Regions from separate parts of the Dorea acetigenes genome, predicted to be linked through region 2. Evidence: predicted binding sites of a transcription regulator. Region 2 holds the regulator's gene; each other region holds the start of a gene.
The links. Region 2 encodes Rex, which represses fermentation and respiration genes when NADH is low (regulators of the CRP and FNR family bind a similar motif). Its sites were predicted from a motif close to ATTGTTAANTANTTAACAAT; they were not measured.
Positions count from the first base shown of each region.

Region 1 (7,724 bases), 130 kb from region 2:
GCGGACGGTATCATTACAAGAGGCGAGTATACAAGCGAGCCGAATGCAGATTTAACTACACTTGTGTCCGTTGGTGACACAATGACAGTGAAAGTCCTGAAAGTCAACGATGGTGAAGGTCAGGTGTTGCTTACTTATAAGAGACTTGCAGCTGAGAAGGGCAACGAAAGACTGAGAGAAGCTTTTGAGAATAAGGAAGTTTTGAAAGCGCCTGTGGCACAGATCCTCGGCGGCGGTCTGAGTGTTGTCGTAGATGAAGCCAGAGTATTCATACCGGCAAGTCTTGTGTCAGACACATACGAAAAGGATTTGAGCAAATATCAGGGACAGGAGATTGAATTTGTAATCAGCGAGTTTAATCCGAGAAGAAACCGTGTGATCGGAGACAGAAGACAGCTTCTTGTTGCTGAGAGAGCAGAAAAGCAGAAAGAATTATTTGAAAGACTGAAAGTTGGAGATACCGTAGAAGGTACTGTTAAGAATGTGACGGATTTTGGCGCGTTTATTGACCTGGGCGGTGTTGACGGACTTTTACATATTTCAGAGATGTCATGGGGAAGAGTTGAAAATCCGAAGAAGATTTTCCATGTGGGTGATGAAGTAAAAGTTCTGGTAAAAGATATTAATGATACAAAAGTTGCACTGAGCCTGAAGTTCCCGGAGACGAATCCGTGGGCGCATGCAGATGAAGATTATGCAGTAGGAACTGTAATTACAGGAAAAGTTGCAAGAATGACAGATTTTGGTGCATTTGTTGAATTGGCACCGGGTGTAGACGCATTGCTCCACGTATCTCAGATTTCCCGCGCACATGTAGAGAAGCCTTCCGACGTACTGAGCGTTGGACAGGAGATTACGGCAAAGATTGTGGATCTGAATGAAGAAGAGAAAAAGATCAGCCTTAGTATGAAGGCTCTTGAGCTTGAGAGCGAGCAGGCTGCCGCAGAAGAAGCCGAAGAGGCGGAATAGGATTGCGCGCAATCAGACATAGGTTATTATGATAGAGGCTATTATATAGTCTCTATCTTTATGTGCGGACGAATGTTAAAAAAACAACAAAATAGAAAGGAAGGAAAAAGGGATGGCATTGTTAACATTTAAGGGTGGAATTCACCCGGACGATGGCAAACGTCTGGCGAAAGATAAGGCGATTGTCGAAGTAAAGCCAAAGGGTAATTTGATTTATCCGCTTTCCCAACACATCGGCGCACCTGCGAGTCCGATTGTTGCAGTTGGCGACCATGTAAAGAAGGGCCAGAAAATTGCCGAAGCCGGAGGTTTTGTATCAGCTCCGATATATGCATCCGTGTCAGGGACGGTGAAAGCGATTGAACCTCATTTTAGTCCGACAGGGGCAAAAGTGAATTGTATTGTCGTTGAAAACGACGGGATGTATGAAGAGGCGGAGTATGGTTCTGTGAAACCGCTGGAAGAAATGACAAAAGAGGAAATCCTGAATGCTATTGGAGAAGCAGGGATTGTCGGAATGGGCGGAGCCGGATTCCCCACCAGAGTAAAGTTGTCTCCGAAGGAGCCGGACAAAATTGATTTTGTTATTGCAAATTGCGCGGAGTGTGAACCCTACATAACCGCCGATTACAGAAGGATGCTGGAGGATCCGGAGCTTCTTGTAGGCGGCATGAAAGTAATACTTTCTTTGTTTGATAATGCGAAAGGCATTTTCGGGGTAGAAGACAACAAACCGGATTGTATTGAAAAGTTAAGAGAGCTGACCCAAAATGAACCGCGTATGGAGGTGATGGCGCTTAAGACCAAATATCCTCAGGGAGCAGAGCGTCAGTTAATTTACGCCGTTACCGGAAGGGCGATCAATTCGACAATGCTGCCTGCTGACGCAGGATGCGTGGTGGATAACGTGGAGACTATCATTAACATTTACCAGGCAGTTACGAAGGGGATCCCTTCGATGGAGCGTGTTGTGACGGTCAGCGGCGATGCAGTAAATGAACCCGGTAACTTTAAGGTGCTGTTTGGAACGAACCAGATGGAGCTTATTGAAGCAGCGGGAGGGTTTAAGAATGAACCGGAGAAAGTGATTTCGGGCGGCCCGATGATGGGCTTTGCAATGTTTACCCTGGATACGCCAGTGACAAAAACATCTTCATCTATTCTTTGCTTTTCTAAAGATGAAGTAGCAAAACTGGAACCTACTGCCTGTATCAATTGCGGGCGCTGTGTGGATGCCTGTCCAAGCCGGATCATCCCATCAAGACTGGCAGACTATGCGGAACATCACGATGAGGCTGCGTTTGTGAAACAGAATGGTCTGGAATGTGTGGAGTGTGGATCCTGCAGCTACGTATGCCCGGCTAAACGTCCATTGAAACAGGCAATTGGCTCTATGAGGAAGATTGCACTTGCGAACCGCAAGAAGAAATAAATCAGATGAGAGGAAGAGGTGAACTAACGTGGAGAATCTATTAAATATTTCATCTTCACCACATATACGTTCCAAAGTGACTTCCGGTAAAATCATGCTTTATGTGTTGATTGCACTTTTGCCGGCATCTGCTTTCGGTGTGTATAATTTTGGTCTGCCTGCACTGGGGATGCTTATTACGACGACAGTTTCCGCTGTGCTGACAGAATATATTTATGAGAAGTTAATGCATAAAAAAATTACGATTAATGATTTCAGTGCTGCAGTTACCGGACTTTTGCTCGGACTTAATATGCCGGCCAGCGCCCCACTCTGGATGGGTGCTTTGGGAAGTGTATTTGGCATCCTGGTTGTAAAGCAGCTGTTCGGCGGACTGGGACAAAATTTCATGAATCCGGCTTTGGCAGCAAGATGTTTCCTGTTGATTTCATTTACGGGACAGATGACAAGTTTTGCTTATGATGGCGTAACCGGGCCGACGCCGCTTGCCTACATTAAAGAAGGTTCTATGTCAGAGATTAATTCCATGGATATGCTGCTTGGGACGATTCCCGGAACCATAGGAGAAACTTCCGTGATTGCGATTATAATCGGCGCAATTTTCCTGATTTTGATGGGAGTAATTGATCTTCGTATCCCGAGCACTTATATCGTGACATTTGTAATATTTATTGGTATTTTCGGACAGTTTTCCAATGCAGAGGTTGGTCTTTTTGATCCCGGTTATATTACCGCACACCTTTGCGGCGGCGGTCTGATGCTTGGCGCATGGTTTATGGCGACTGATTATGTTACATCACCGATTACGAAAAAGGGACAGTATCTATATGGTATTCTTCTTGGAGTGCTGACAGGGCTGTTCCGGCTTTTTGGCGGTTCTGCAGAAGGTGTCTCTTATGCAATTATTATTAGTAACCTTTTTGTTCCATTAATTGAGAAGATTACTCTTCCCAAACCATTTGGAAAAGGAGGAGAAAAATAGTGAATAAAATTATTAAAAATGCACTTATTTTAACGATTATTACCCTGGTTGCCGGTCTTGGTCTTGGTTTTGTATACGAGATTACGAAAGATCCAATCGCGCAGGCACAGGATTCAGCGAAAAAAGAAGCGTGGCAGCAAGTATTTCCGGAAGCATCTATTGACGACTTTGAAGCGGTAGATGTGGATACAGAAGCCGCCGAAGAAGCTGTTGAAAGTTTGGGCATTAATGCTGTGATTGACGAGGTATGTGTGGTTAATGGCGGAGATGACGGATACGTTATTACTGCAACGGATAAGGAAGGATATGGCGGAGATATCCAGATTACGGTGGGGATTACCAGTGACGGAACCGTTAATGGTATTTCCATTCTGTCCATCAGCGAGACGGCGGGCCTTGGAATGCGGGCGACTGAACCTGAATTCCAGGCGCAATATGAAGGAAAACAAACAGATAAATTTGTAGTATCCAAGGACGGCGGAGACGGAGAACCGATTGATGCTCTTAGTGGCGCTACCATCACTTCCAGAGCAGTAACCGGAGCAGTAAACGCGGCGCTTGCATACTATCAGAATGCTTTTTAGGAGGTAGAGAAAATGAATAATTGTACTGAGAGAGTATATAATGGTTTAGTCAAAGAAAATCCTACCTTCGTATTGATGTTAGGTATGTGTCCAACCCTTGCGGTAACAACATCCGCAATAAACGGTGTAGGCATGGGGCTTTCCACTACGGTTGTACTTGTACTGTCAAATATGTTGATTTCCATGCTCCGTAAGGTGATTCCCGATTCTGTCAGGATGCCTGCTTTTATCGTAGTAGTGGCTTCCTTTGTAACGATTGTGCAGTTTTTGCTGGAAGGATTTGTCCCAAGTCTTTATGATGCGCTTGGCCTTTATATCCCGCTTATTGTTGTAAACTGTATTATTCTTGGTCGTGCGGAAAGTTATGCGTCCAAAAATCCGGTTCTTCCATCTATCTTCGATGGAATCGGTATGGGACTTGGATTTACAGTTGGACTTACGTCAATTGGTATTGTCCGCGAGCTGATTGGCTCCGGCAAGATATTTGGCATGCAGATTCTTCCGCTTGCAGATGCAGCTACAGGGAAAGCAGGCTATACGCCGATTACGATCTTTATCCTTGCTCCCGGCGCTTTCATGGTTCTTGCGGGACTGACAGCGCTTCAGAATAAAGTAAAAAATAATGCGGCTAAGAAGGGCAGGAAAGCAGCAGAGACAGCTTCTTGCGGTGAAGGCGGATGCGCATCTTGCGGCGGATGCGGCGGAAAAGTTTTTCCGACGGGAAATGAAGAGTAGGAGGGTACATAGATGAAGGAATTACTTATTATTGCAATTGGTTCAGCTCTTGTTAATAACGTCGTACTCAGTCAGTTCCTTGGAATCTGTCCGTTCCTTGGTGTTTCTAAAAAGGTAGAGACAGCGGCAGGTATGGGCGGCGCCGTAGTATTCGTTATTACGATTGCATCTTTTGTAACAGGTGTTATTTACAAATTTATTCTGGCCAATCCCGCAATCCTGGGAGGAAAGCTGGTCTATCTGCAGACCATAGTTTTCATCCTCGTTATTGCCTGTCTGGTTCAGTTTGTTGAAATGTTTTTGAAGAAGGCTATGCCCTCCCTTTATCAGGCGCTCGGCGTGTATCTGCCTTTGATTACAACAAACTGTGCGGTTCTCGGTGTAGCGCTTACCAATGTCCAGAAAGAATATTCTATTCTGGCAGGCGTTGTAAATGGCATTGGTACGTCTGTAGGATTCTTGATTGCAATCGTACTAATGGCAGGTATCCGTGAAAAAATTGAATACAATGATATTTCCGAGTCTTTCCGGGGAACACCGATTGTACTGATTACAGCGAGCCTTATGGCTATTGCGTTCTTTGGATTCTCAGGATTAATTTAAGGAGGGACGTACTATGAGTATAACAGGAATTATTCTTGCTGCTGTGGTTGTAGGCGGAACCGGGTTATTCATTGGTCTGTTCCTTGGATTTGCAGGCAAGAAATTTGCAGTAGAGACAGATGAAAGAGAAGAAGCGATCCTGGGAGTTCTTCCGGGAAATAACTGTGGAGGATGTGGATATGCAGGCTGCTCCGGTCTGGCTGCCGCTATCGTAAAGGGCGAGGCGGAAATCGGCGGATGTCCGGTAGGAGGAGCCCCGGTTGCAGCGAAGATTGGCGAGATCATGGGACAAGAAGCAGGAGCACAGGTACGCCAGGTCGCATTTGTAAAATGTGCAGGAACCTGCGAGAAAGCAAAAACGCGTTATGAATATCAGGGACTTCATGATTGTGTTATGGTAAATTTGATGCAGAACGGAGGCCCTAAGTCCTGCAGTTATGGATGCCTTGGAGAAGGATCCTGCGTGCAGGCATGTCCTTTCGATGCAATCCATATTGTAGACGGTATTGCAGTTGTGGACAAAGAAGCATGTAAAGCTTGTGGAAAATGTGTTGCCGTATGCCCGAAGCATTTGATTGAACTGGTTCCATATGAACAGAAGCATCTGGTACAGTGCAGTTCCAGGGATAAGGGAAAAGAAGTGATTGCCGCATGTTCTGTGGGATGTATCGGATGTAAGATGTGTGAGAAGGTATGTGAAGCGGGAGCAGTAACCGTGACTGACAATATTGCACACATTGATCCTGATAAATGTACAAATTGTGGAAAATGTGCAGAAAAATGTCCAAAGAAAATTATTCAGTAGATCGTCTGAAAAAAAGTGTCCATTATTTGTGGATGGATATAAAGAGTGCAAAATGGGTGATTATATTTATAATCGCCTATTTTGTGTTTCTGAAAAACTTCCTATATAGTACGTGCCCGCTGGTTATCCTTACTGGTTTTCCCTGTCCCATGTGCGGTATGACGAGAGCCGGTTTCGCCTTGCTGCGTCTGAATTTTGGAGAAGCTTTCCATATTCATCCGTTTATCTATCCCATCATCTTTATGATAGTGATATTCTGTATAAATCGGTATCTTCTGCTAAAAAAGACACCGGAGTGGATGAAATGGTGCATGATTTTTCTTCTGGCTTCTATGGTCTTATTTTATATCTGGAGAATGTACCGTTATTTTCCGGGAGAACCACCTATGAGTTATTATTACAACAATGCAGCCAGTTGTTTTTTCAGGACTTTTGTGATAAGATAATTTCATGACAATATGAGGAGGATATATACATGGACAACAATTGGAATAATACGCAGAATCATGATCCGGACGATACGCAGGGGAATGCTCAGGGCGGGCAGCCGGAGACATCTGCTGTGCATACAGAACCGGATATGGAAACTACGAAGTTGGATTCGGAGGAAAGAACTGCAGAAACCTATTCGGATCCCAATGCCGGATATTCCTACGGCCAGCAGAATCCATATAGCCAGCAGGATCCATATGGCCGGCAGAATACGTATGGCGGGCAGAATTCATATGGACAGTACCAGTCATATAACCAGCAGCAGAACCCGAATTGGGGACAGGATAATTATAACTATAATGTCGGGAATAACACAGGATATAACCGTTCTTATGATACCGGCATGGATAACAGCCCGATGTCTCTTGGAGACTGGGTCCTCACAATTCTGGCGCTTATGATACCATGTGCAGGAATTATACTGTACTTTGTCTGGGCATTCGGAAAGAATGGCAACATAAACCGCAGAAATTACTGCCGTGCTTATTTGATTATTACAGGGATTACTCTGGTGATATATATTATTATCATTGCAATTTTTGGAGCGGCCATTATAGGCTCTCTTGGCAGTGCACGATATTATTAAAGTAAAAAAGAATTATATAGTTTCTTTTACAAAAAGGCGGCTGTTAATCAGCCGCTTTTTTAACCTGGTTGCGGCTGTTAACAAAGATTGCTTCGGTATTCTCCAGCCTGTTGATAAGTTCCGTTCCCTTTTCTTCACCCAGCACAAAGCAGGCGGTGCTAAGAGCGTCGGCTGCAAGGGAAGAATCGGTAATAATGGTAACGCTGTTTAAGTCGTTTTCGCAGGGATAGCCTGTCCCGGGATCAAGGATATGGTGATAGAAATTTCCACCCTGTTCAAAGTATCTTTGATAGGTACCAGATGTAACAACAGATTTGTCCCTGATTTCCAAAGAAGTAATATACTCCCCGTTTTCGCTAAAGGGTTTTGCTATACCTATATTATATGCTGTCCCGTCAGGCTTAGAACCGATAGCCAGTACGTTGCCTCCAAGATTAATCAGGGCATGTTTTACCCCTTGGTTTTTTAAATAATCCTTCAGACGATCTGCAATATATCCTTTTGCAATTCCGCCTACATCAATTGCAGCTTTTGGA
Region 1 covers NZ_JAOQJU010000002.1:15,057-22,780, forward strand. Annotated here, with positions in the region: gene rpsA (30S ribosomal protein S1) at 1-969, shown strand, start outside; gene rsxC (electron transport complex subunit RsxC) at 1,082-2,401, shown strand; gene OCV99_RS02425 (RnfABCDGE type electron transport complex subunit D) at 2,430-3,383, shown strand; gene OCV99_RS02430 (RnfABCDGE type electron transport complex subunit G) at 3,383-3,967, shown strand; gene rsxE (electron transport complex subunit RsxE) at 3,980-4,702, shown strand; gene OCV99_RS02440 (electron transport complex protein RnfA) at 4,715-5,305, shown strand; gene OCV99_RS02445 (RnfABCDGE type electron transport complex subunit B) at 5,319-6,110, shown strand; gene OCV99_RS18195 (DUF2752 domain-containing protein) at 6,143-6,556, shown strand; gene OCV99_RS02455 (hypothetical protein) at 6,586-7,188, shown strand; gene OCV99_RS02460 (FAD:protein FMN transferase) at 7,232-7,724, opposite strand, start outside.
Region 1: rsxC (electron transport complex subunit RsxC) is a predicted target of Rex. The motif match lies at 1,041-1,060, and genes of this name have one in related genera.

Region 2 (7,724 bases):
TATGTAACAGGGATTACACCGAAGGACGTGCACGATATATATAAAATCCGGTCTATGCTGGAGGGGCTCTGCGCACGGTGGGCAACCATGAATATTACGGAAAATCAAATCAGTGAATTGGAAGAAATTATTTTGCTTTCAGAATTTCATTTAAAAAAAGCAAGTAGCGGGAAGGCCAAACAAGTATCAGAACTTGACGGAAAATTTCATAAAGTCTTGTATATAGCATCAAATAGCCGTATACTGGAACATGTATTATCCGATTTCCATAAATATGTGCAGGTGGCAAGAACCATGTCTGTTGGTGCAGAGAGCCGCGCCGAAAAATCTATAGCAGAACACAGAGACATTTTGGAGGCGATAAAAAGCAAAGATGCAGATCTGGCAGAGCGGCTTGCGAATGAACATATTATGAGGGTTATGGAAAATCTTCATATAGAAGAGTAGTGTAAATAAAACAAAAAGGAGTGTAAGCGATGGCAAAAATTAAAATGACGACACCAATCGTAGAGATGGATGGAGACGAGATGACAAGAATCCTTTGGAAGATGATTAAAGAAAATCTTCTGGAGCCATTTATTGAGTTGAATACAGAGTATTATGATTTGGGTCTGGAGAACAGGAATGCAACGGATGATCAGGTGACGGTAGATTCTGCCAATGCAACGAAAAAGTATAAGGTGGCGGTAAAATGCGCGACAATCACACCAAATGCCGCACGTATGACAGAATATGACCTGAAGGAGATGTGGAAGAGTCCGAATGGCACGATCCGTGCGATTCTTGATGGAACTGTGTTCCGCGCCCCGATTGTGGTAAAGGGAATTGAACCGTGCGTAAAAAATTGGAAGAAGCCTATCACTATTGCAAGACATGCCTATGGTGATGTATATAAGGGATCGGAAATGAAAATTCCGGGAGCAGGAAAGGTGGAGCTGGTTTATACTGCTGAGGATGGCTCAGAGACAAGAGAGCTGGTACATAATTTTGATGGAGTCGGGATTGTGCAGGGAATGCATAATATCAACCGTTCTATTGAAAGCTTTGCAAGAAGCTGCTTTAATTATGCCCTGGATACCAAACAGGATCTTTGGTTTGCAACGAAAGATACAATTTCTAAAAAATATGACCATACATTCAAAGATATTTTCCAGGAAATCTTTGATGCAGAATATAAAGAGAAGTTTGAGCATGCCGGAATTACTTATTTTTATACTTTGATTGATGATGCAGTTGCCCGCGTTATGAAGTCCGAGGGCGGTTATATCTGGGCATGTAAGAATTACGACGGAGACGTGATGAGTGATATGGTATCCTCTGCTTTCGGTTCACTGGCAATGATGACCTCTGTTCTGGTATCGCCGGACGGATATTATGAGTATGAGGCGGCGCACGGAACCGTACAGCGTCATTATTACAAGCATCTGAAGGGGGAAGAGACATCAACTAACTCAGTGGCAACCATTTTTGCATGGACAGGAGCGCTTAGAAAACGTGGAGAGCTGGATGGCAATGAAGAACTGATGGCATTTGCTGATAAGCTTGAGAAAGCAACAATTGAAACAATTGAAGATGGTAAAATGACAAAAGATCTGGCGCTGATTACAACGATTGAGAATCCGACAGTGCTTAACAGTGAAGCGTTTATCAAAGCAATTGCAGAGAGGTTGTAATGATATAATTTCATACTTAAAGGGGGATTATTGTGAAAAAGAAAATAGTGAGGGCTGTGGCTCTTGTATTGGTATGCAGCATGATGGTACTGCCGGTTTCCGCAGCAGAAATGACGGAAGAAGCAGTAAATGCGGTAGGCGGAGAAGTTATTGAGCTTAGTGAGGAAGAATCACTCTATGATTTTCCGTATGTCGATGTAGATGAAAATGAATGGTTTGCGCTGGAAGCCTATGTTATGTATGAAACCGGGCTGATGATGGGAAAAGACACTGAGCATTTTGCCCCATATGAGCCACTGGCGCGCGCTCAGTTTGCAATGATTATCTGGAGAACCGTCGGCGAACCGGATATTCCGTATGATGAGATTTTTCCGGATGTACCGGATGGGACATGGTATACCCGGGCTGTTCTTGCAGCATATGGACTTAATATAATTACAGGTTATTCAGATACCGGATATTTTGGACCGAGCGACTACATTACCAGGGAACAGATGGCTACAATGATGTACCGTCTTGCGATTACAGCAGAGCTGGATGTAAGTGCAAGATCGGATTTCGGTAATTTTGTTGATGGAGAAAGTGTAAGTTCTTTTGCACAGGATGCAATGTCATGGGCAGTTGCCAGAGGGATCATTACGGGAAAGGATAGCGGTACGAGGCTTGACCCGCAAGGAAGTACCAGCCGTGCGGAAACGGCAGTTATTTTGACAAGATTCTTCTTAAGTTATGGTGAGTAAATAAAAGGAAACAGGGAGCGAAAGTACGTGTTTTTGCTCCCTGTTTCTTCTTAATTATTCAGCCAAAGATTCCCAGCGTTCATAGAGTGTTTCCAGTTCCAGAGCAATTTGGGATTTTTCTTTTGAAAGCTCCTGGCATTTTACAGAATTGGTATAAATTTCTTCCCGGGTCATAAGCTCGTCAATCTCAGCATCCCGTTCTTCCAGTTCGCTGATATGGTTTTCTGTTTTTTTCAAATCGTTTAAGCGCTTTCGTTCTTTAGCCTGCGCTTCTTTCTGCTCCTGCCAGCTGAGTTTAGAATCGGATACCGTTTCTTTTGCAGAAATGGAAATCTCTGCATTAGGAACACCGGCGTAAGCAGCGGTCAGGGTTTCTTTCTTTTCTAAATAATAATCGTAATTTCCGATATAATTTACAAACTTATGATTTATAAGTTCCAAGATTCTGGTAGCTGTTTGATTAATAAAATACCTGTCATGGGATACAAAGAGTACTGTTCCGGTATAATTGTTCAACGCTTTTTCCAGAATTTCTTTGGAGGTAATATCCAGATGGTTGGTCGGCTCGTCCAGAATCAGGAAATTTGCTTCTGACAGCATTAGTTTTGCCAGAGAGACACGTCCACGCTCTCCGCCGCTTAAATCAGAGATCTGTTTGAATACATCGTCGCCGGTGAATAAAAAGGCGGCCAGAATGTTGCGGATTCTGGTATTGGTGAGAGTGGGATAGGCATCTGATATTTCTTCAAAAATAGTCTTCTCCATGTGAAGTACATGATGTTCCTGATCGTAATATCCTATCTTGACATTGGTTCCCAGCGTAAAGGTTCCTGTATCCGCGGGAAGGACTTCGTTTAAAATCTTAAGAAGCGTTGTTTTACCTGTTCCGTTATCGCCGATAATCGCAACATGTTCGCCGCGTTTGATGTCAAAGTTTATGTCGGAAAACAGGGTTTGCGAGGAAAATGCTTTGCTTAAATGTTCTACAGTCAGAACATCGTTTCCGCTGGTGCAGGAGGGCTCTAAAGTCAGATGAATCTCACTGTGAATTTCGGCAGGTTTTTCCACAGGCGTTATTTTATTCAGCATTTTTTCCCGGCTTTCTGCTCGTTTAATGGATTTTTCCCGGTTGAAGGAACGTAATTTTTCGATGACAGCTTCCTGGTGTTTGATTTCCTGCTGTTGGTTTAAATATTCTTTTAATTTTGCATTCCGGATCTGTTCTTTTTTTTCGGCGTAAGCAGTATAGTTGCCGAGGAATGTCATAAGCCTTCCAGACTCGATTTCAATAACTTTTGTGACGACTCTGTTCAGAAAATAACGGTCATGAGATACAATCAAAACTGCTCCTGGATAGTTAAGCAAATAATTTTCCAGCCATGCAATAGAGTTTAAGTCCAGGTGGTTGGTGGGTTCATCCAGAAGCAGAACATCGGGTTTTGTGAGAAGCAGCTTTCCCAGCGCTACCCGTGTTTTCTGACCTCCGGAAAGTGTATCGACGGATTTATTAAATTCTGATTCGTGAAAGCCAAGTCCTTTTAAAACACCTGTAATCTCACTTTCGTATGCATATCCGTTTTCACGTTCAAAGCGGTCTGTCAGACGGTGGTAGGCGGCAAGGCGGTTTTCCAGTTCCTGACCGGCCAGAGTTTTCAATTCCAACTCAATGCTTCGGATTTGTTTTTCCATTTTAATAATATTTGCTTTTGCAGTCTTTACTTCTTCGTATATGGTATGTCCGTTTGTGACTTCCTGATGCTGGGAGAGATATCCCAGAGTTTTGCCCTTGGCAAGGGTAACAGTCCCGGCGTCCAGGGAAAGTTCCCCCACAATCATTTTGAGGATTGTGGATTTCCCTGCACCATTTAATCCTACCAGGGCGGCTTTTTCGTGTTCTTCTATATGAAAAGAGCCATGTTCGACAATAACTTCTTCTCCAAATGCTTTTTTAATGTCATGGCAAGCTAAAATCATAGTATAACCTCCGTAAATTCTTCCACTTCATTATACAAAAAACAAAAGAAATTACAACTAAAGTAGAAAGATTTTTATCAAAAGTTTGACATTAATTAAACAATTCTATATAATATCTCTAGAATGTAATCGGGAAGGTGAGACTAGTGGAAGAAAGAGAGATCTCTCAGGCAGTGATACGAAGACTCCCCAGATATTATCGTTATCTTGGAGAACTGTTGGAAAATGGAGTGGAGCGTATTTCCTCCAATGATTTGAGCAAGAGAATGAAAGTTACGGCATCTCAGATCAGACAGGATCTGAATAACTTTGGCGGATTTGGCCAGCAGGGATATGGATATAATGTGAAATATTTGTATACGGAGATTGGTAAGATACTCGGGTTGGAGCAGCATCATAATATTATTATTATCGGGGCAGGTAATCTTGGACAGGCGTTAGCGAATTATGCAGATTTTGAGAAACGAGGCTTCATTCTGAAGGGGATTTTTGATGTTAATCCGACTTTGGCAGATGTATCAATCCGCGGTGTTCCGGTTCGGATGATGGATGAATTGGAACAGTTTGTCAGAGAGAATGATATAGAGATCGGTGTGCTGACGATTCCCAAGACAAAGGCAGTTGAAGTGGCGAATAACCTGGTGAATAATGGTGTTCGGGCAATTTGGAATTTTGCTCACATTGATTTGAATCTTCCTGAAAATGTGATTGTTGAAAATGTGCATTTATCAGAAAGTCTGATGCGGCTGTCTTATAATATCAGCCGGTATCATGAAGAACATAAAGAAAGTAAGTAAAAAGACATTGCGGCGTGTATGGAAGGCCTGTATAACGGGCTTTTTTTACACGTTGTTTTGTATAACGGACATTGTCATAAAATAGTCGAAGAAGGTGGAAGAATGATATATTTTCCAGATGCAGGGCAGATGAAGGCGGCGGACAGATACACCATTGATGTGTTGGGAATTCCATCGCTGGAACTTATGGAAAGAGCGGCGGAAAGTTGTGTACAGATTATGGAGGCGGAAGGCATTGACTTGTCGAAAATATGCGTGATATGCGGATCGGGAAATAACGGCGGAGACGGATTCGCCATTGCACGGATGCTGAAGGAGAAGAAGTTGGATGTGGAGCTTGTCTTTATCGGAAAGGAAGTTAGCTGTACGGAGGAAACCAGGAGGCAGATGCAGTTATTTCAGAAAGTTGGCGGAAGAATAAGCAACACTTATGAAGAGAAAGAATATAGTGTAATAGTAGATGCAATATTTGGTGTAGGCCTCAGCAGACCGATTGAAGGGAAATATTTCGAGATTATAGAATCTTTGAACCGCTCTAAAGCTGTGAGAGTGGCTGTAGATATTCCTTCTGGCATATCAGCAGATACAGGATGTGTGATGGGAACGGCTGTTCGCGCGGATCTGACGGTTACTTTCCAGAAAAGGAAACTTGGTCTTATCTTTTATCCCGGATGTGAGTATGCAGGAAGAGTGTTTATTGCCGATATTGGAATTTGCACAGAGAAAATGGAAGAGGATGCAGAGACTGTGTTTTCTTATGAGCCTTCACTGTTTTCAGAACTCTTGCCGGAACGAAAACCGGATTCTCATAAAGGAACTTATGGAAAAGTGCTGATTATTGCAGGGAGTAAGGGAATGGCCGGAGCTGCGTACTTGAATGCATTGTCCGCTTATCGGACAGGTGCCGGGCTGGTTCAGATTTATACGGTGGAAGAGAACAGAATGATTCTGCAGCAGCTTTTGCCAGAAGCAATTATTACGGCATATGATTCTTATGATGAAGAGGAAGTACGAGGGCTTCTGACGTGGGCAGATGTTGTGTGTATTGGTTCGGGAATCGGCGTCAATGAGTGCTCGGAAAAGATTTTGGAGATGGTTGTAAAGAATGTTCAGGTACCTTGCGTTGTTGATGCGGATGGACTGAATATTTTAGCAGGACATCCGCAGTATCTGGAAGGAATATCTGCCGGGCAATTTGTATTTACCCCACATCTGAAAGAAATGTCCAGACTGACACGGATAGATGTAGAAACATTGAAGAGCCGCAGAATAGATGCAGCCAGAGCATTTGCAGAAAAATATCCCGTTGTCTGCGTTATGAAAGATGCCAGAACGGTGGTGGCCTGTGCAGGCAGACAGACCTACGTAAATATTAGTGGGAATGCAGCTATGGCGAAAGCTGGTTCTGGCGATGTGCTGGCGGGTATCATTACAGGTCTTTTGGCTCAGGGCAAGGATTGCTTTGAAGGCGCATGTATAGGAGTGCTTCTGCATGGAATGGCGGGAGATGCGGCAAAGGTTGAGAAAGGCAGCTATAGTGTACTGGCAAGAGAGCTGGCGGATGGAATCGCGGCTGTGCTCAGCCGGAAGGAGGATTAAGAGAGCATGAAAAAGTACAGCAGAGTATGCGCAAGAATTGATTTGGACGCGATTGAATATAATATGGAAATGATGAAGAAGAATATAGCGGCAGATACAAAGATTATTGCCGTACTTAAGACGGATGCCTACGGGCATGGAGCAGTTCAGATCGCAAGATTGTTTGAATCTGTCGAATATATATGGGGATATGCTGTCGCAACAGCGGATGAAGCAGTTTTGCTGAAAGAAAAGGGGCTGAAAAAACCTGTTTTAGTGCTGGGTTGTGTCTTTCCGGAGCAGTGGGCGGAGATGATTGAAAAAGAAGTGCGCATGACTTGTTATTCGGAAGAAATGGCAGAGGGAGTTTCCAGTCTTGCTTTTGATATGGGAAAAAAGGCTTATCTTCACATAAAAATTGACACAGGAATGGGAAGACTTGGCTTTTCTGTATGTGAGGAAAGTGTTGATAAGATTGCAGGAATTGCAGCCATGCCTTGTCTGGTGTTGGAGGGGATGTTTACACATTTTGCGAAAGCAGATGAGACGGATAAAGGATATACGGATCAGCAGATAAAGGAATATCTGTGGATGAAGAAAGCGCTGGAGGAAAGAAAAATCTGCTTTCCATATTGTCATTGTTCTAACAGTGCCGGAATTATAGATATAAAAGAAGCCAATATGGATCTTGTCCGCGCCGGGATTTCTATTTACGGAATGTATCCGTCGGAAGAAGTGAGAAAAGAGAATGTCCCATTAAAACCTGCAATGGAATTAATCAGCCATGTAACTTATGTAAAATGGATAGAGGCAGGAACGTCCGTTAGCTACGGGGGAACATATACGGCAAAAGAGAAGCGGAAGATTGCTACCATTCCGGTAGGCTATGGCGACGGTTATCCCAGAAGCTTGTCTAACAAAGGCTACGTGTTGATTCATGGCAGGAAGGCGCCAATCTGTGG
Region 2 covers NZ_JAOQJU010000002.1:142,344-150,067, reverse strand. Annotated here, with positions in the region: gene OCV99_RS03130 (GntR family transcriptional regulator) at 1-447, shown strand, start outside; gene OCV99_RS03125 (NADP-dependent isocitrate dehydrogenase) at 477-1,673, shown strand; gene OCV99_RS03120 (S-layer homology domain-containing protein) at 1,706-2,413, shown strand; gene abc-f (ribosomal protection-like ABC-F family protein) at 2,468-4,387, opposite strand; gene OCV99_RS03110 (redox-sensing transcriptional repressor Rex) at 4,534-5,184, shown strand; gene OCV99_RS03105 (NAD(P)H-hydrate dehydratase) at 5,287-6,783, shown strand; gene alr (alanine racemase) at 6,790-7,724, shown strand, end outside.

Region 3 (7,724 bases), on a different contig from region 2:
CTATATGTGTTTGACGGGAATTGATGTGGACATGTTGACAAGATGCGTGGCAAATGTGGAATATGATGCGATGATAGAATTTGGAGAATATTTGAAGGCAACCATCGAAAAGGTTGATAAAATTGAAGTAAAAAGTGCGAACGGAACCAATCTTGTTGCCAGACAGAGTGGAAGAAAGGTCCGCCATTCGGGACAGCGGGGAACGATTAAGGGATATCCTTTTATGCTAGGAGGACAGATTAGCTGGTGTCCGTTAGAATCCACGATTAACGGGACGCTGGTGCTGGACGGAGCCCTTTGGCCGCCGGCGGATATCTGCATTCTGCAAGATAATATCAAGCTGACGCTCGAAAATGGTGTGGTTACCAATATTGAAGGCGGAAAGGATGCGGCACGTATGAAATCCTGGATTGAGTCTTACAATGATCCGGCGAGCTACCGCCTCGCGCATTATTCTCTTGGATTTAACCCGGGTGTTACGGCACCGACGGGAAGAATTGTGGAGGATGAACGAGTTTTCGGCGGCATTGAATTTGGTATTGGAAGCCAGGGAGCGGCAATTATGGGTGAAAAATGGGATGCGCCAAGCCATACGGATGGAACAATCTTAAAACCGACGCTTATTTTTGATGGGGTTGTATTTGAAGAAAATGGAGTCTATCTTGATGAAAAAGCAAGAGAATTGTGCCGTAGAATGAAAGTGGCCGGATATTAGGAGGTGGAAGGATGGAACTTCGTTTAGGATTTGAACCAATGAATGGATATTTGAAATATGAATTATACAAAGGTGCGATGAAATTAGTTGCGGATGTTATGCTTGCAAAACCCGGAGAAACGGTGCTGATTACAGCCGATACGTCGTCCGATATGCGGGTGGCAAATGCAATTGCGGCAGCAGCCCATGCGGTAGACGCAATCCCGGTATTAGCGGAGTATTCTACGGCAAAGGAAACCTGTATAGACCCGCCGGTACCGATACAGGCAGCAGCGTGTGAAGCTGATGTGTGGATTGAGCTGGCGGACAAGAATGTGCAGCATTGTCTGTCGTGGCAGAAGGCGTTATCCTGTGGCTGCCGTTATACCTGCCTGACGGGAATGGATGTGGATATGATTGTAAGATGCATTACCAATGTTGATTACGATCTGGTGATTAAAATGGGCGAGACTATGAAAGAGATTATTGAAAAAGCAAACACGGTTCAGATATTGAGTAAGAACGGTACAAATCTAACCGGTGAGATGCAGGGAAGAAAAGTCCGTCATTCTGGAAGAAGAGCGATTGAAAAAGGACAGTCCAATATGATGTGCGGGCAGATTAGTTGGAACTGCATGGAATCTACGATTAATGGCAAACTGGTATTTGACGGCGCACTTTGGCCGCCTGCAGAGATCGGACTGTTGAAAGCACCGGTATATCTAACGGTGGAAAATGGGGTAGTGACGAAAGTAGAAGGCGGCAGGGACGCAGATATTTTCCGTGAATGGCTGGCAAGCTATAATCATCCGGCGTCTTACCGAGTAGCACATTATTCTCTTGGATTTAATCCGGGAGTGATGGCTCCAACGGGAAGAATCGTGGAAGATGAACGAGTTTTTGGAGGCATTGAATTTGGAATCGGAAGCCAGGGAGCGTCTATTCTGGCTGAAAAGTGGGATGCGCCAAGCCATACGGATGGAACAATCCTGAAGCCCACGATTGTTCTTGATGGTGAAGTGTTTGAAGAGGATGGTGTTTATAAACATCCAAGAGTCAGAGAAATCTGCAGAGAGCTTGGTGTGGCAGGGTACTAACTGGATTCTAAGGGAGAGAAGCATATGACAGAAGAAAGAGGAAAATTAAAATTCAAAAATGATGAGGAATTGATAAATTATTATTGTTCAATGGAGCATCCAAAAACATTTAGCCCGGCAATTATGATCGTAATCTTCCTTACTTCTATTGTAGGGGCAATCATTGGCATGGAACTGATTGTAAGGTTTGGGCTTAGTACGAATTCATCCATTATCGGAGCGTTGATTGCGGTAATTATCGGAATGATTCCGCTGAAATTTACAAGGCAGTTTAAAAACATCCACACACAGAATATTATTGAGACCGGGATTTCCTGTGCTACTTTTGGGGCTGGAAATGTATTGATGGTATGTGTATCCGTTATCTGGGTATTTGACAGGCCGGAAATGTGTACGGGTATTTTAGTTGGCGGTGTGATTGCATTTTTAATTGACATTACCATGATGTACTGGATGTTTGACACACCGCTTATGGGAGCAAACGAGGCGTGGCCTATCGGAATTGCCACGGCAGAGACGATTCTTGCGGCGGCAGAGCTTGGTAAGAAAGCGGTTCTGTTAATAACTGGCATTGTTGCCGGAATTGCCGGAACCTATTTTGGGCTTCCGATGGATATTATTGGTGTCTGTGGACTGGGAAATATTGTTGCATTGACAGCATTCTGTATTGGTCTTATCTGTAATGGCTACTGGGAGAGCTGGTTTGGGTTCTCGCTGGGTACTTATTATGTTCCCCAGGGCGTAATGGTTGGCGCAGGTCTGGTTGCTTTGATACAGTCAGCGATTCTGATTCGTAAAAAATATAAGGAAAAAGGTGAGAAAAAGCAGGCTGAGGCGAAGCGTGTCAAGGCAGAGGAGGTACAGCCGGATGAATATGTTACTTCCAGATCTGCCGAAGATATGTCCAAGGCTCTGATAAAGGGGATGATTCTTTATACGATTGGAGCTATTGTAATGGCAGTTATCGGTGGGTTGGTTGCGGAAATGAGTATTCCGAAATTAATTATCTGGGTAATCTATGCTATGATTGCAGCGCTGGTATCTGAAATTCTGGTTGGTATTTCTGCAATGCATTCCGGGTATTTCCCGGCAATGGCTACGGTTATTATCTTTCTGGTTCTGGGAATGTTCATTGGGTTCCCACCGGAAGCGCTGGCATTTCTTGCAGGATACGCGGCATGTACAGGACCTGCATTTGCAGATATGGGATATGACCTGAAGACGGGGTGGATACTGAGAGGAAAAGGAAAGAACAAAGACTTTGAACTGGAAGGAAGAAAACAGCAGTATTTAGCAGAGCTTATGGGAGCTTGTGTTGCCATCGTTGCAGTATTTGTTTTCTATAAAGCATATTTTATGGAAGGGCGGATTCCGCCGGTAGCGACCGTTTATAAATCTACCATAGAAGCAGGAGTTGATGCGGCAGTCCTGCGCTATATCCTGATATTTGCGTGTCTGGGAGGCGTAATTCAGTTAATTAGCGGATTAAAGAGGCAGATTGGTATTATGTTTGCGGCAGGTTTGTTGATTACGAATCCAATTGCGGGCGTTGCGGGACTTATTTTCCTTGCAGTACGTTTCGGTATTGAGAAGATATTCGGCGAAGAAGGAACAAAGAATCTGAATGTACTGTCGGCCGGACTGATTGCAGGTTCTGCGCTGTTTTCCTTCTTTACAAATACATTTAAGTTGGTGAAGAAACCAACAGAATAGCAGAGGTGTATTATAATATATGGAAGCTATATTGAATACGTTGATTGAACAGTATAAAGAGGATATATTAAAAGAAATACAGAATCTTATAAAGGTTCCCAGTGTGATTCATATGGAATCTGCAGAGGAAGGCGCGCCTTTTGGACGGGAAATCAGAACCGCCTTGGACAAGGTGATGGATTTGTCGCAGAATCTGGGGTTTGAAGTCAGAGACTACGACGGTTATGCAGCGTCAGTCCGATTCGGGGATGCAGGAAAAGAAATAGGAATTCTTTCACATATTGATGTGGTTCCACCCGGCAACGGGTGGAGCCGCCCCCCATTTGAACCGTGGGTGGAAGATGGAAAGCTTTATGGAAGAGGCGCAGTGGATGACAAAGGGCCTATGGTTGCAGCGCTTTATGCCATGAAGGCGGTGAAGGAGAGCGGGCTTCCGATCAGGAATCACGTGTGTCATATTATCGGATGCGATGAAGAGACAGGCCACCGCTGTATAAAATATTATCTGACGAGAGAAAAGCAGCCGGATCTGGGTTTTTCACCGGATGGGTCTTTTTCGGTTATTCATGCAGAGAAAGGAATCCTGCGTTTTAAGATTCAGGAGGAATGGAAAGAAACGGAAGGAAACATGCTTCATGTAGAAAGGATAGAAGCAGGCACAGTGGTGAATGCAGTTCCCAACAGCGCGAAAGTATGGTTGAAAGGAACAGAGGAAATACTGGACAGTGTGCGGGAGAAATTCCTGAGCTGTAGGGAAAAAGAAAATCCGGTATATGAAGAGGGAAGACTGGTTCTTTCGTTCCGCGGTGTAAGTGCACATGCGATGCAACCGTGGCTGGGCGACAATGCAATTCTTCCGATGGTTGATTTTTTGTGTCAGCTGCCGCTTACGGAAGAAGAACGCCGCTATTTTGAAGCACTGCAGGCATTGTTTGCGGACGGATGGGAAGGAAAAAATATGGGAATTGCCTGCGAGGATCAGTTGTCAGGAAAACTGAGCATGAATCTTGGTATATTGAACCTGAAAGACGGACAATGCGAGGCAAAAATAGATGTGCGCTGTCCGGTCCATATAGATTTGGATATGGTTTGGAAAACGATTGAACTAAACTGTAGAAAATATGGATTTGAGGCAGAATACTGGCAGAAAAGACCATCTCTTTATGTACCTAAGGAGGCGGAGCTTGTACAGACACTTCTTACAATATACAATGAAATGACCGGGCAGCGGGAAGAGCCAATTGTAATTGGGGGAGGAACGTATTGCCGTGATGTGGAAAATTTCGTTTCATTTGGCCCTGTATTTCCGGGAGAACCAGAGCTGGCACATGAAGCAAATGAGTATATAGATATAGAAAGCCTTATGAAAACGGCAAAAATCTATGCGCAAGCCTTGTACCAGTTGGTAAAGTAAAAGGATTGCTTTTATGTCAATGACAAAAAAGTGTTTGCACGAGTATTATAATGTGATATTATGTCTACATATCGACGGGCAGGTTTCTTCCTGCCCGCAGGGATCTAAGCCGTAAGGCATCTCATTTTCGGAACTTCAGATCGAAGAAATGACCCGATAATGAACAAAATTAAAACATGAATTATCATCAGAAAAGCAGTAGAAAAGGGAGGAAGATTTATTCCCGCGGGCAACGAGCCAAGCGGACAGCTATGGAGAATGCATTGTTAAAATATTAACAATAAAAAGTGAACGAAAAAATAAGTTAAAAAAATATCAATTAACTCTTTTCAAATGCTCCTGCATGGTGTATAATAAGCATATCAAAAGACGGTTAAAAAAATAAGCGTTGCAGGAGGTAAAAAATATGACATTAGATCAGGGAAAATTAATTGTAAAGCGTCCTTACAAAGAAGTTTACAAATGTGATGACAGTATCGTGAAGGTATTTGAAAAAGATCATCCGAAGTCAGCGGTATTCAACGAGGCTCTGAATACGGTTAGAATAGAAGAGGCAGGTCTTGATATTCCGAAATTAAAAGAAGTAACACAGATTGATGGCAAATGGTCAATTGTGATTGAGTACAAGGAGGGCAAGACTTTAGAGGAAATGATGCAGGTAGATCATGCCAATGCAGAAAAATATATGTCAGATTTTGTGGATCTTCAGCTTAAAATCCATGGGAAAAAGGCTCCTATGCTGAACAAGCTGAAAGATAAGCTGGCACGTCAGATTGACGGTCTGAAGGAGTTGGATGCAACCCAGAGATATGAATTAAGAACCCGGTTAGAGAGTATGCCGAAGCACACAAAGGTATGCCACGGTGATTTTAACCCAAGTAATGTTATTGTAGGAAAGAACGGAAAAATGACGGTTGTTGATTGGGCGCACGCAACGCAGGGCAATGCCAGTGCAGATGCGGCAATGACGTATCTTCTTTTTGCATTGAAAGACCAGGGGCTGGCTGATATGTATATGGATATGTTCTGCAAAAAGAGTGATACGGCAAAGCAGTACGTACAGCAGTGGCTTCCGATTGTAGCAGCTTCTCAGTTAGACAAAGACAATGAATTAGAAAAAGATTTCCTTATGAAGTGGATTGATGTAATGGATTATCAATAAGAAAAAATAAAAAGAAAACCGGAGACAAGCAGTTTTTGCTTGCCGCCGGTTTTTTACTATGTGCACTGCGCATAATTAATTTGCTAAATATACTTCTGCATAATAAGTACCGGAAGATAGAGCCGTTGTATGGTCAGAGACGTAAATATCGATTCGGTTGCCTTTGATCGCTCCGCCGCAGTCTTCCGCAACGTAAGCATGTCCATTGATTACAACTACGCTTCCGTAAGGAATGACACTCGGATCTACTGCAATGGTACGTCCCGGTGTTGCCGCTGTTCCGGTAGCTGTGCCGCTTCCCCAGCCGCCGCTGCAGTAATAGCAGGGACAGTAGTGTGTAATACGGAATACGCCAAGGCTCTGCCCGGAACCGACGCTTCCCGGTGGATTCGTTTGATTGTTAATCTGCTCGGCCAGCGTCTCTGCCTCGGTGAAGTGTTGACCGGAAACAAGCTGTTCTGCAGCCCGTGCTCTCTCAAGCTGTGCCTGATACTGTTCAAGCTGACCGGATGTAGAGGCAATCTGGTTCTCCAAAGCAGTTCGCTTGTTATGCAATTCTTCCTGCAGCGCAAGCAGTTCTTCGTGCTGCCTTGCAACGGCGTCGCCATCCTTTTTAATCTCTTCCTGCGTGTCCAGAAGTTCCAGAAGCATGTTTCTGTCATATTCACTGATGTCCTGGATGAAATCACTCTTATTTAAAAAATCAGCCATATTATCTGCTGAACATAATAGTTCAATGAAGGAGTGATTGCCGGATTCGTACATATACTTAATCCGAAGCTTCATGGCTTCATATTGTTCTTCCCCTTTTTTCTGTGCTTCATCCATCTTTTGCTGAGATTCCTGAAGTGTGGCAGCGGCTTCTTCCATCTCGGCTGAAATGGAATCCATCTCTGCGCTCAGAGAACTCAACTCATTATTCAGATTATTTAACTCACCCTGTAGTTCGGAGGTCTTTTTTTCTAACTCTCCTGTTGAAGGTTCTGCGTATACCAGAGTGCATGTACACCCCATGGCTGCTACACAGGTTACGATGATGCCTGTTTGCAGCATGCGCTTAATTTTTGTACTCAACATATATACATATCCTTTCATTTCCTAGCGAGTGCCGTTTTATTATACAACAAATTGCTTTATTTGGCAAACTTTGATATGATAAAAGTGAAATTAGTTTAAGATAAGAAAGGAAGCCCTATGAAAAAGTATGAAGAAGAGCATTACAGATGGAAGAATATTCGTGAAGATATCTATCCCTGGATAAAAGAGTCGCTTGTCGACCATCAGGCATTGAATGGGAAATATATCTCAGACAAGGATACGCCTTTGATTTCTTTTGTCGGAGATTTAATGATAGTATTTGTCATACGGCGGGAAGGCGGCACATATGAAATCTTAAAAGACAATATGCTTCCGCCGGAGAGTGATATGGAACAAATATATCACATTGCCTGTGAAAACCTGGTAAGAGATGTGGAATTTGTGATATCCCATACCTGGTACGGTGGATTTGGTATTGTGGCAGATGGGATACATGAGGCCAGTTCGCTTTGTTTTAAGCATATCTGGAATGTCTGTGCCGAAAAGCTGGGTGATGATATTGCAATCATGGCGCCGTCTAAGGATATGGTGCTGTTTGTCCCGGCG
Region 3 covers NZ_JAOQJU010000003.1:48,536-56,259, reverse strand. Annotated here, with positions in the region: gene OCV99_RS04680 (2,5-dihydroxypyridine 5,6-dioxygenase NicX family protein) at 1-715, shown strand, start outside; gene OCV99_RS04675 (2,5-dihydroxypyridine 5,6-dioxygenase NicX family protein) at 727-1,791, shown strand; gene OCV99_RS04670 (OPT/YSL family transporter) at 1,816-3,504, shown strand; gene pepV (dipeptidase PepV) at 3,524-4,918, shown strand; gene OCV99_RS04660 (aminoglycoside phosphotransferase family protein) at 5,325-6,080, shown strand; gene OCV99_RS04655 (3D domain-containing protein) at 6,156-7,157, opposite strand; gene OCV99_RS04650 (hypothetical protein) at 7,275-7,724, shown strand, end outside.
Region 3: OCV99_RS04660 (aminoglycoside phosphotransferase family protein) is a predicted target of Rex. The motif match lies at 5,181-5,200, and genes of this name have one in related genera.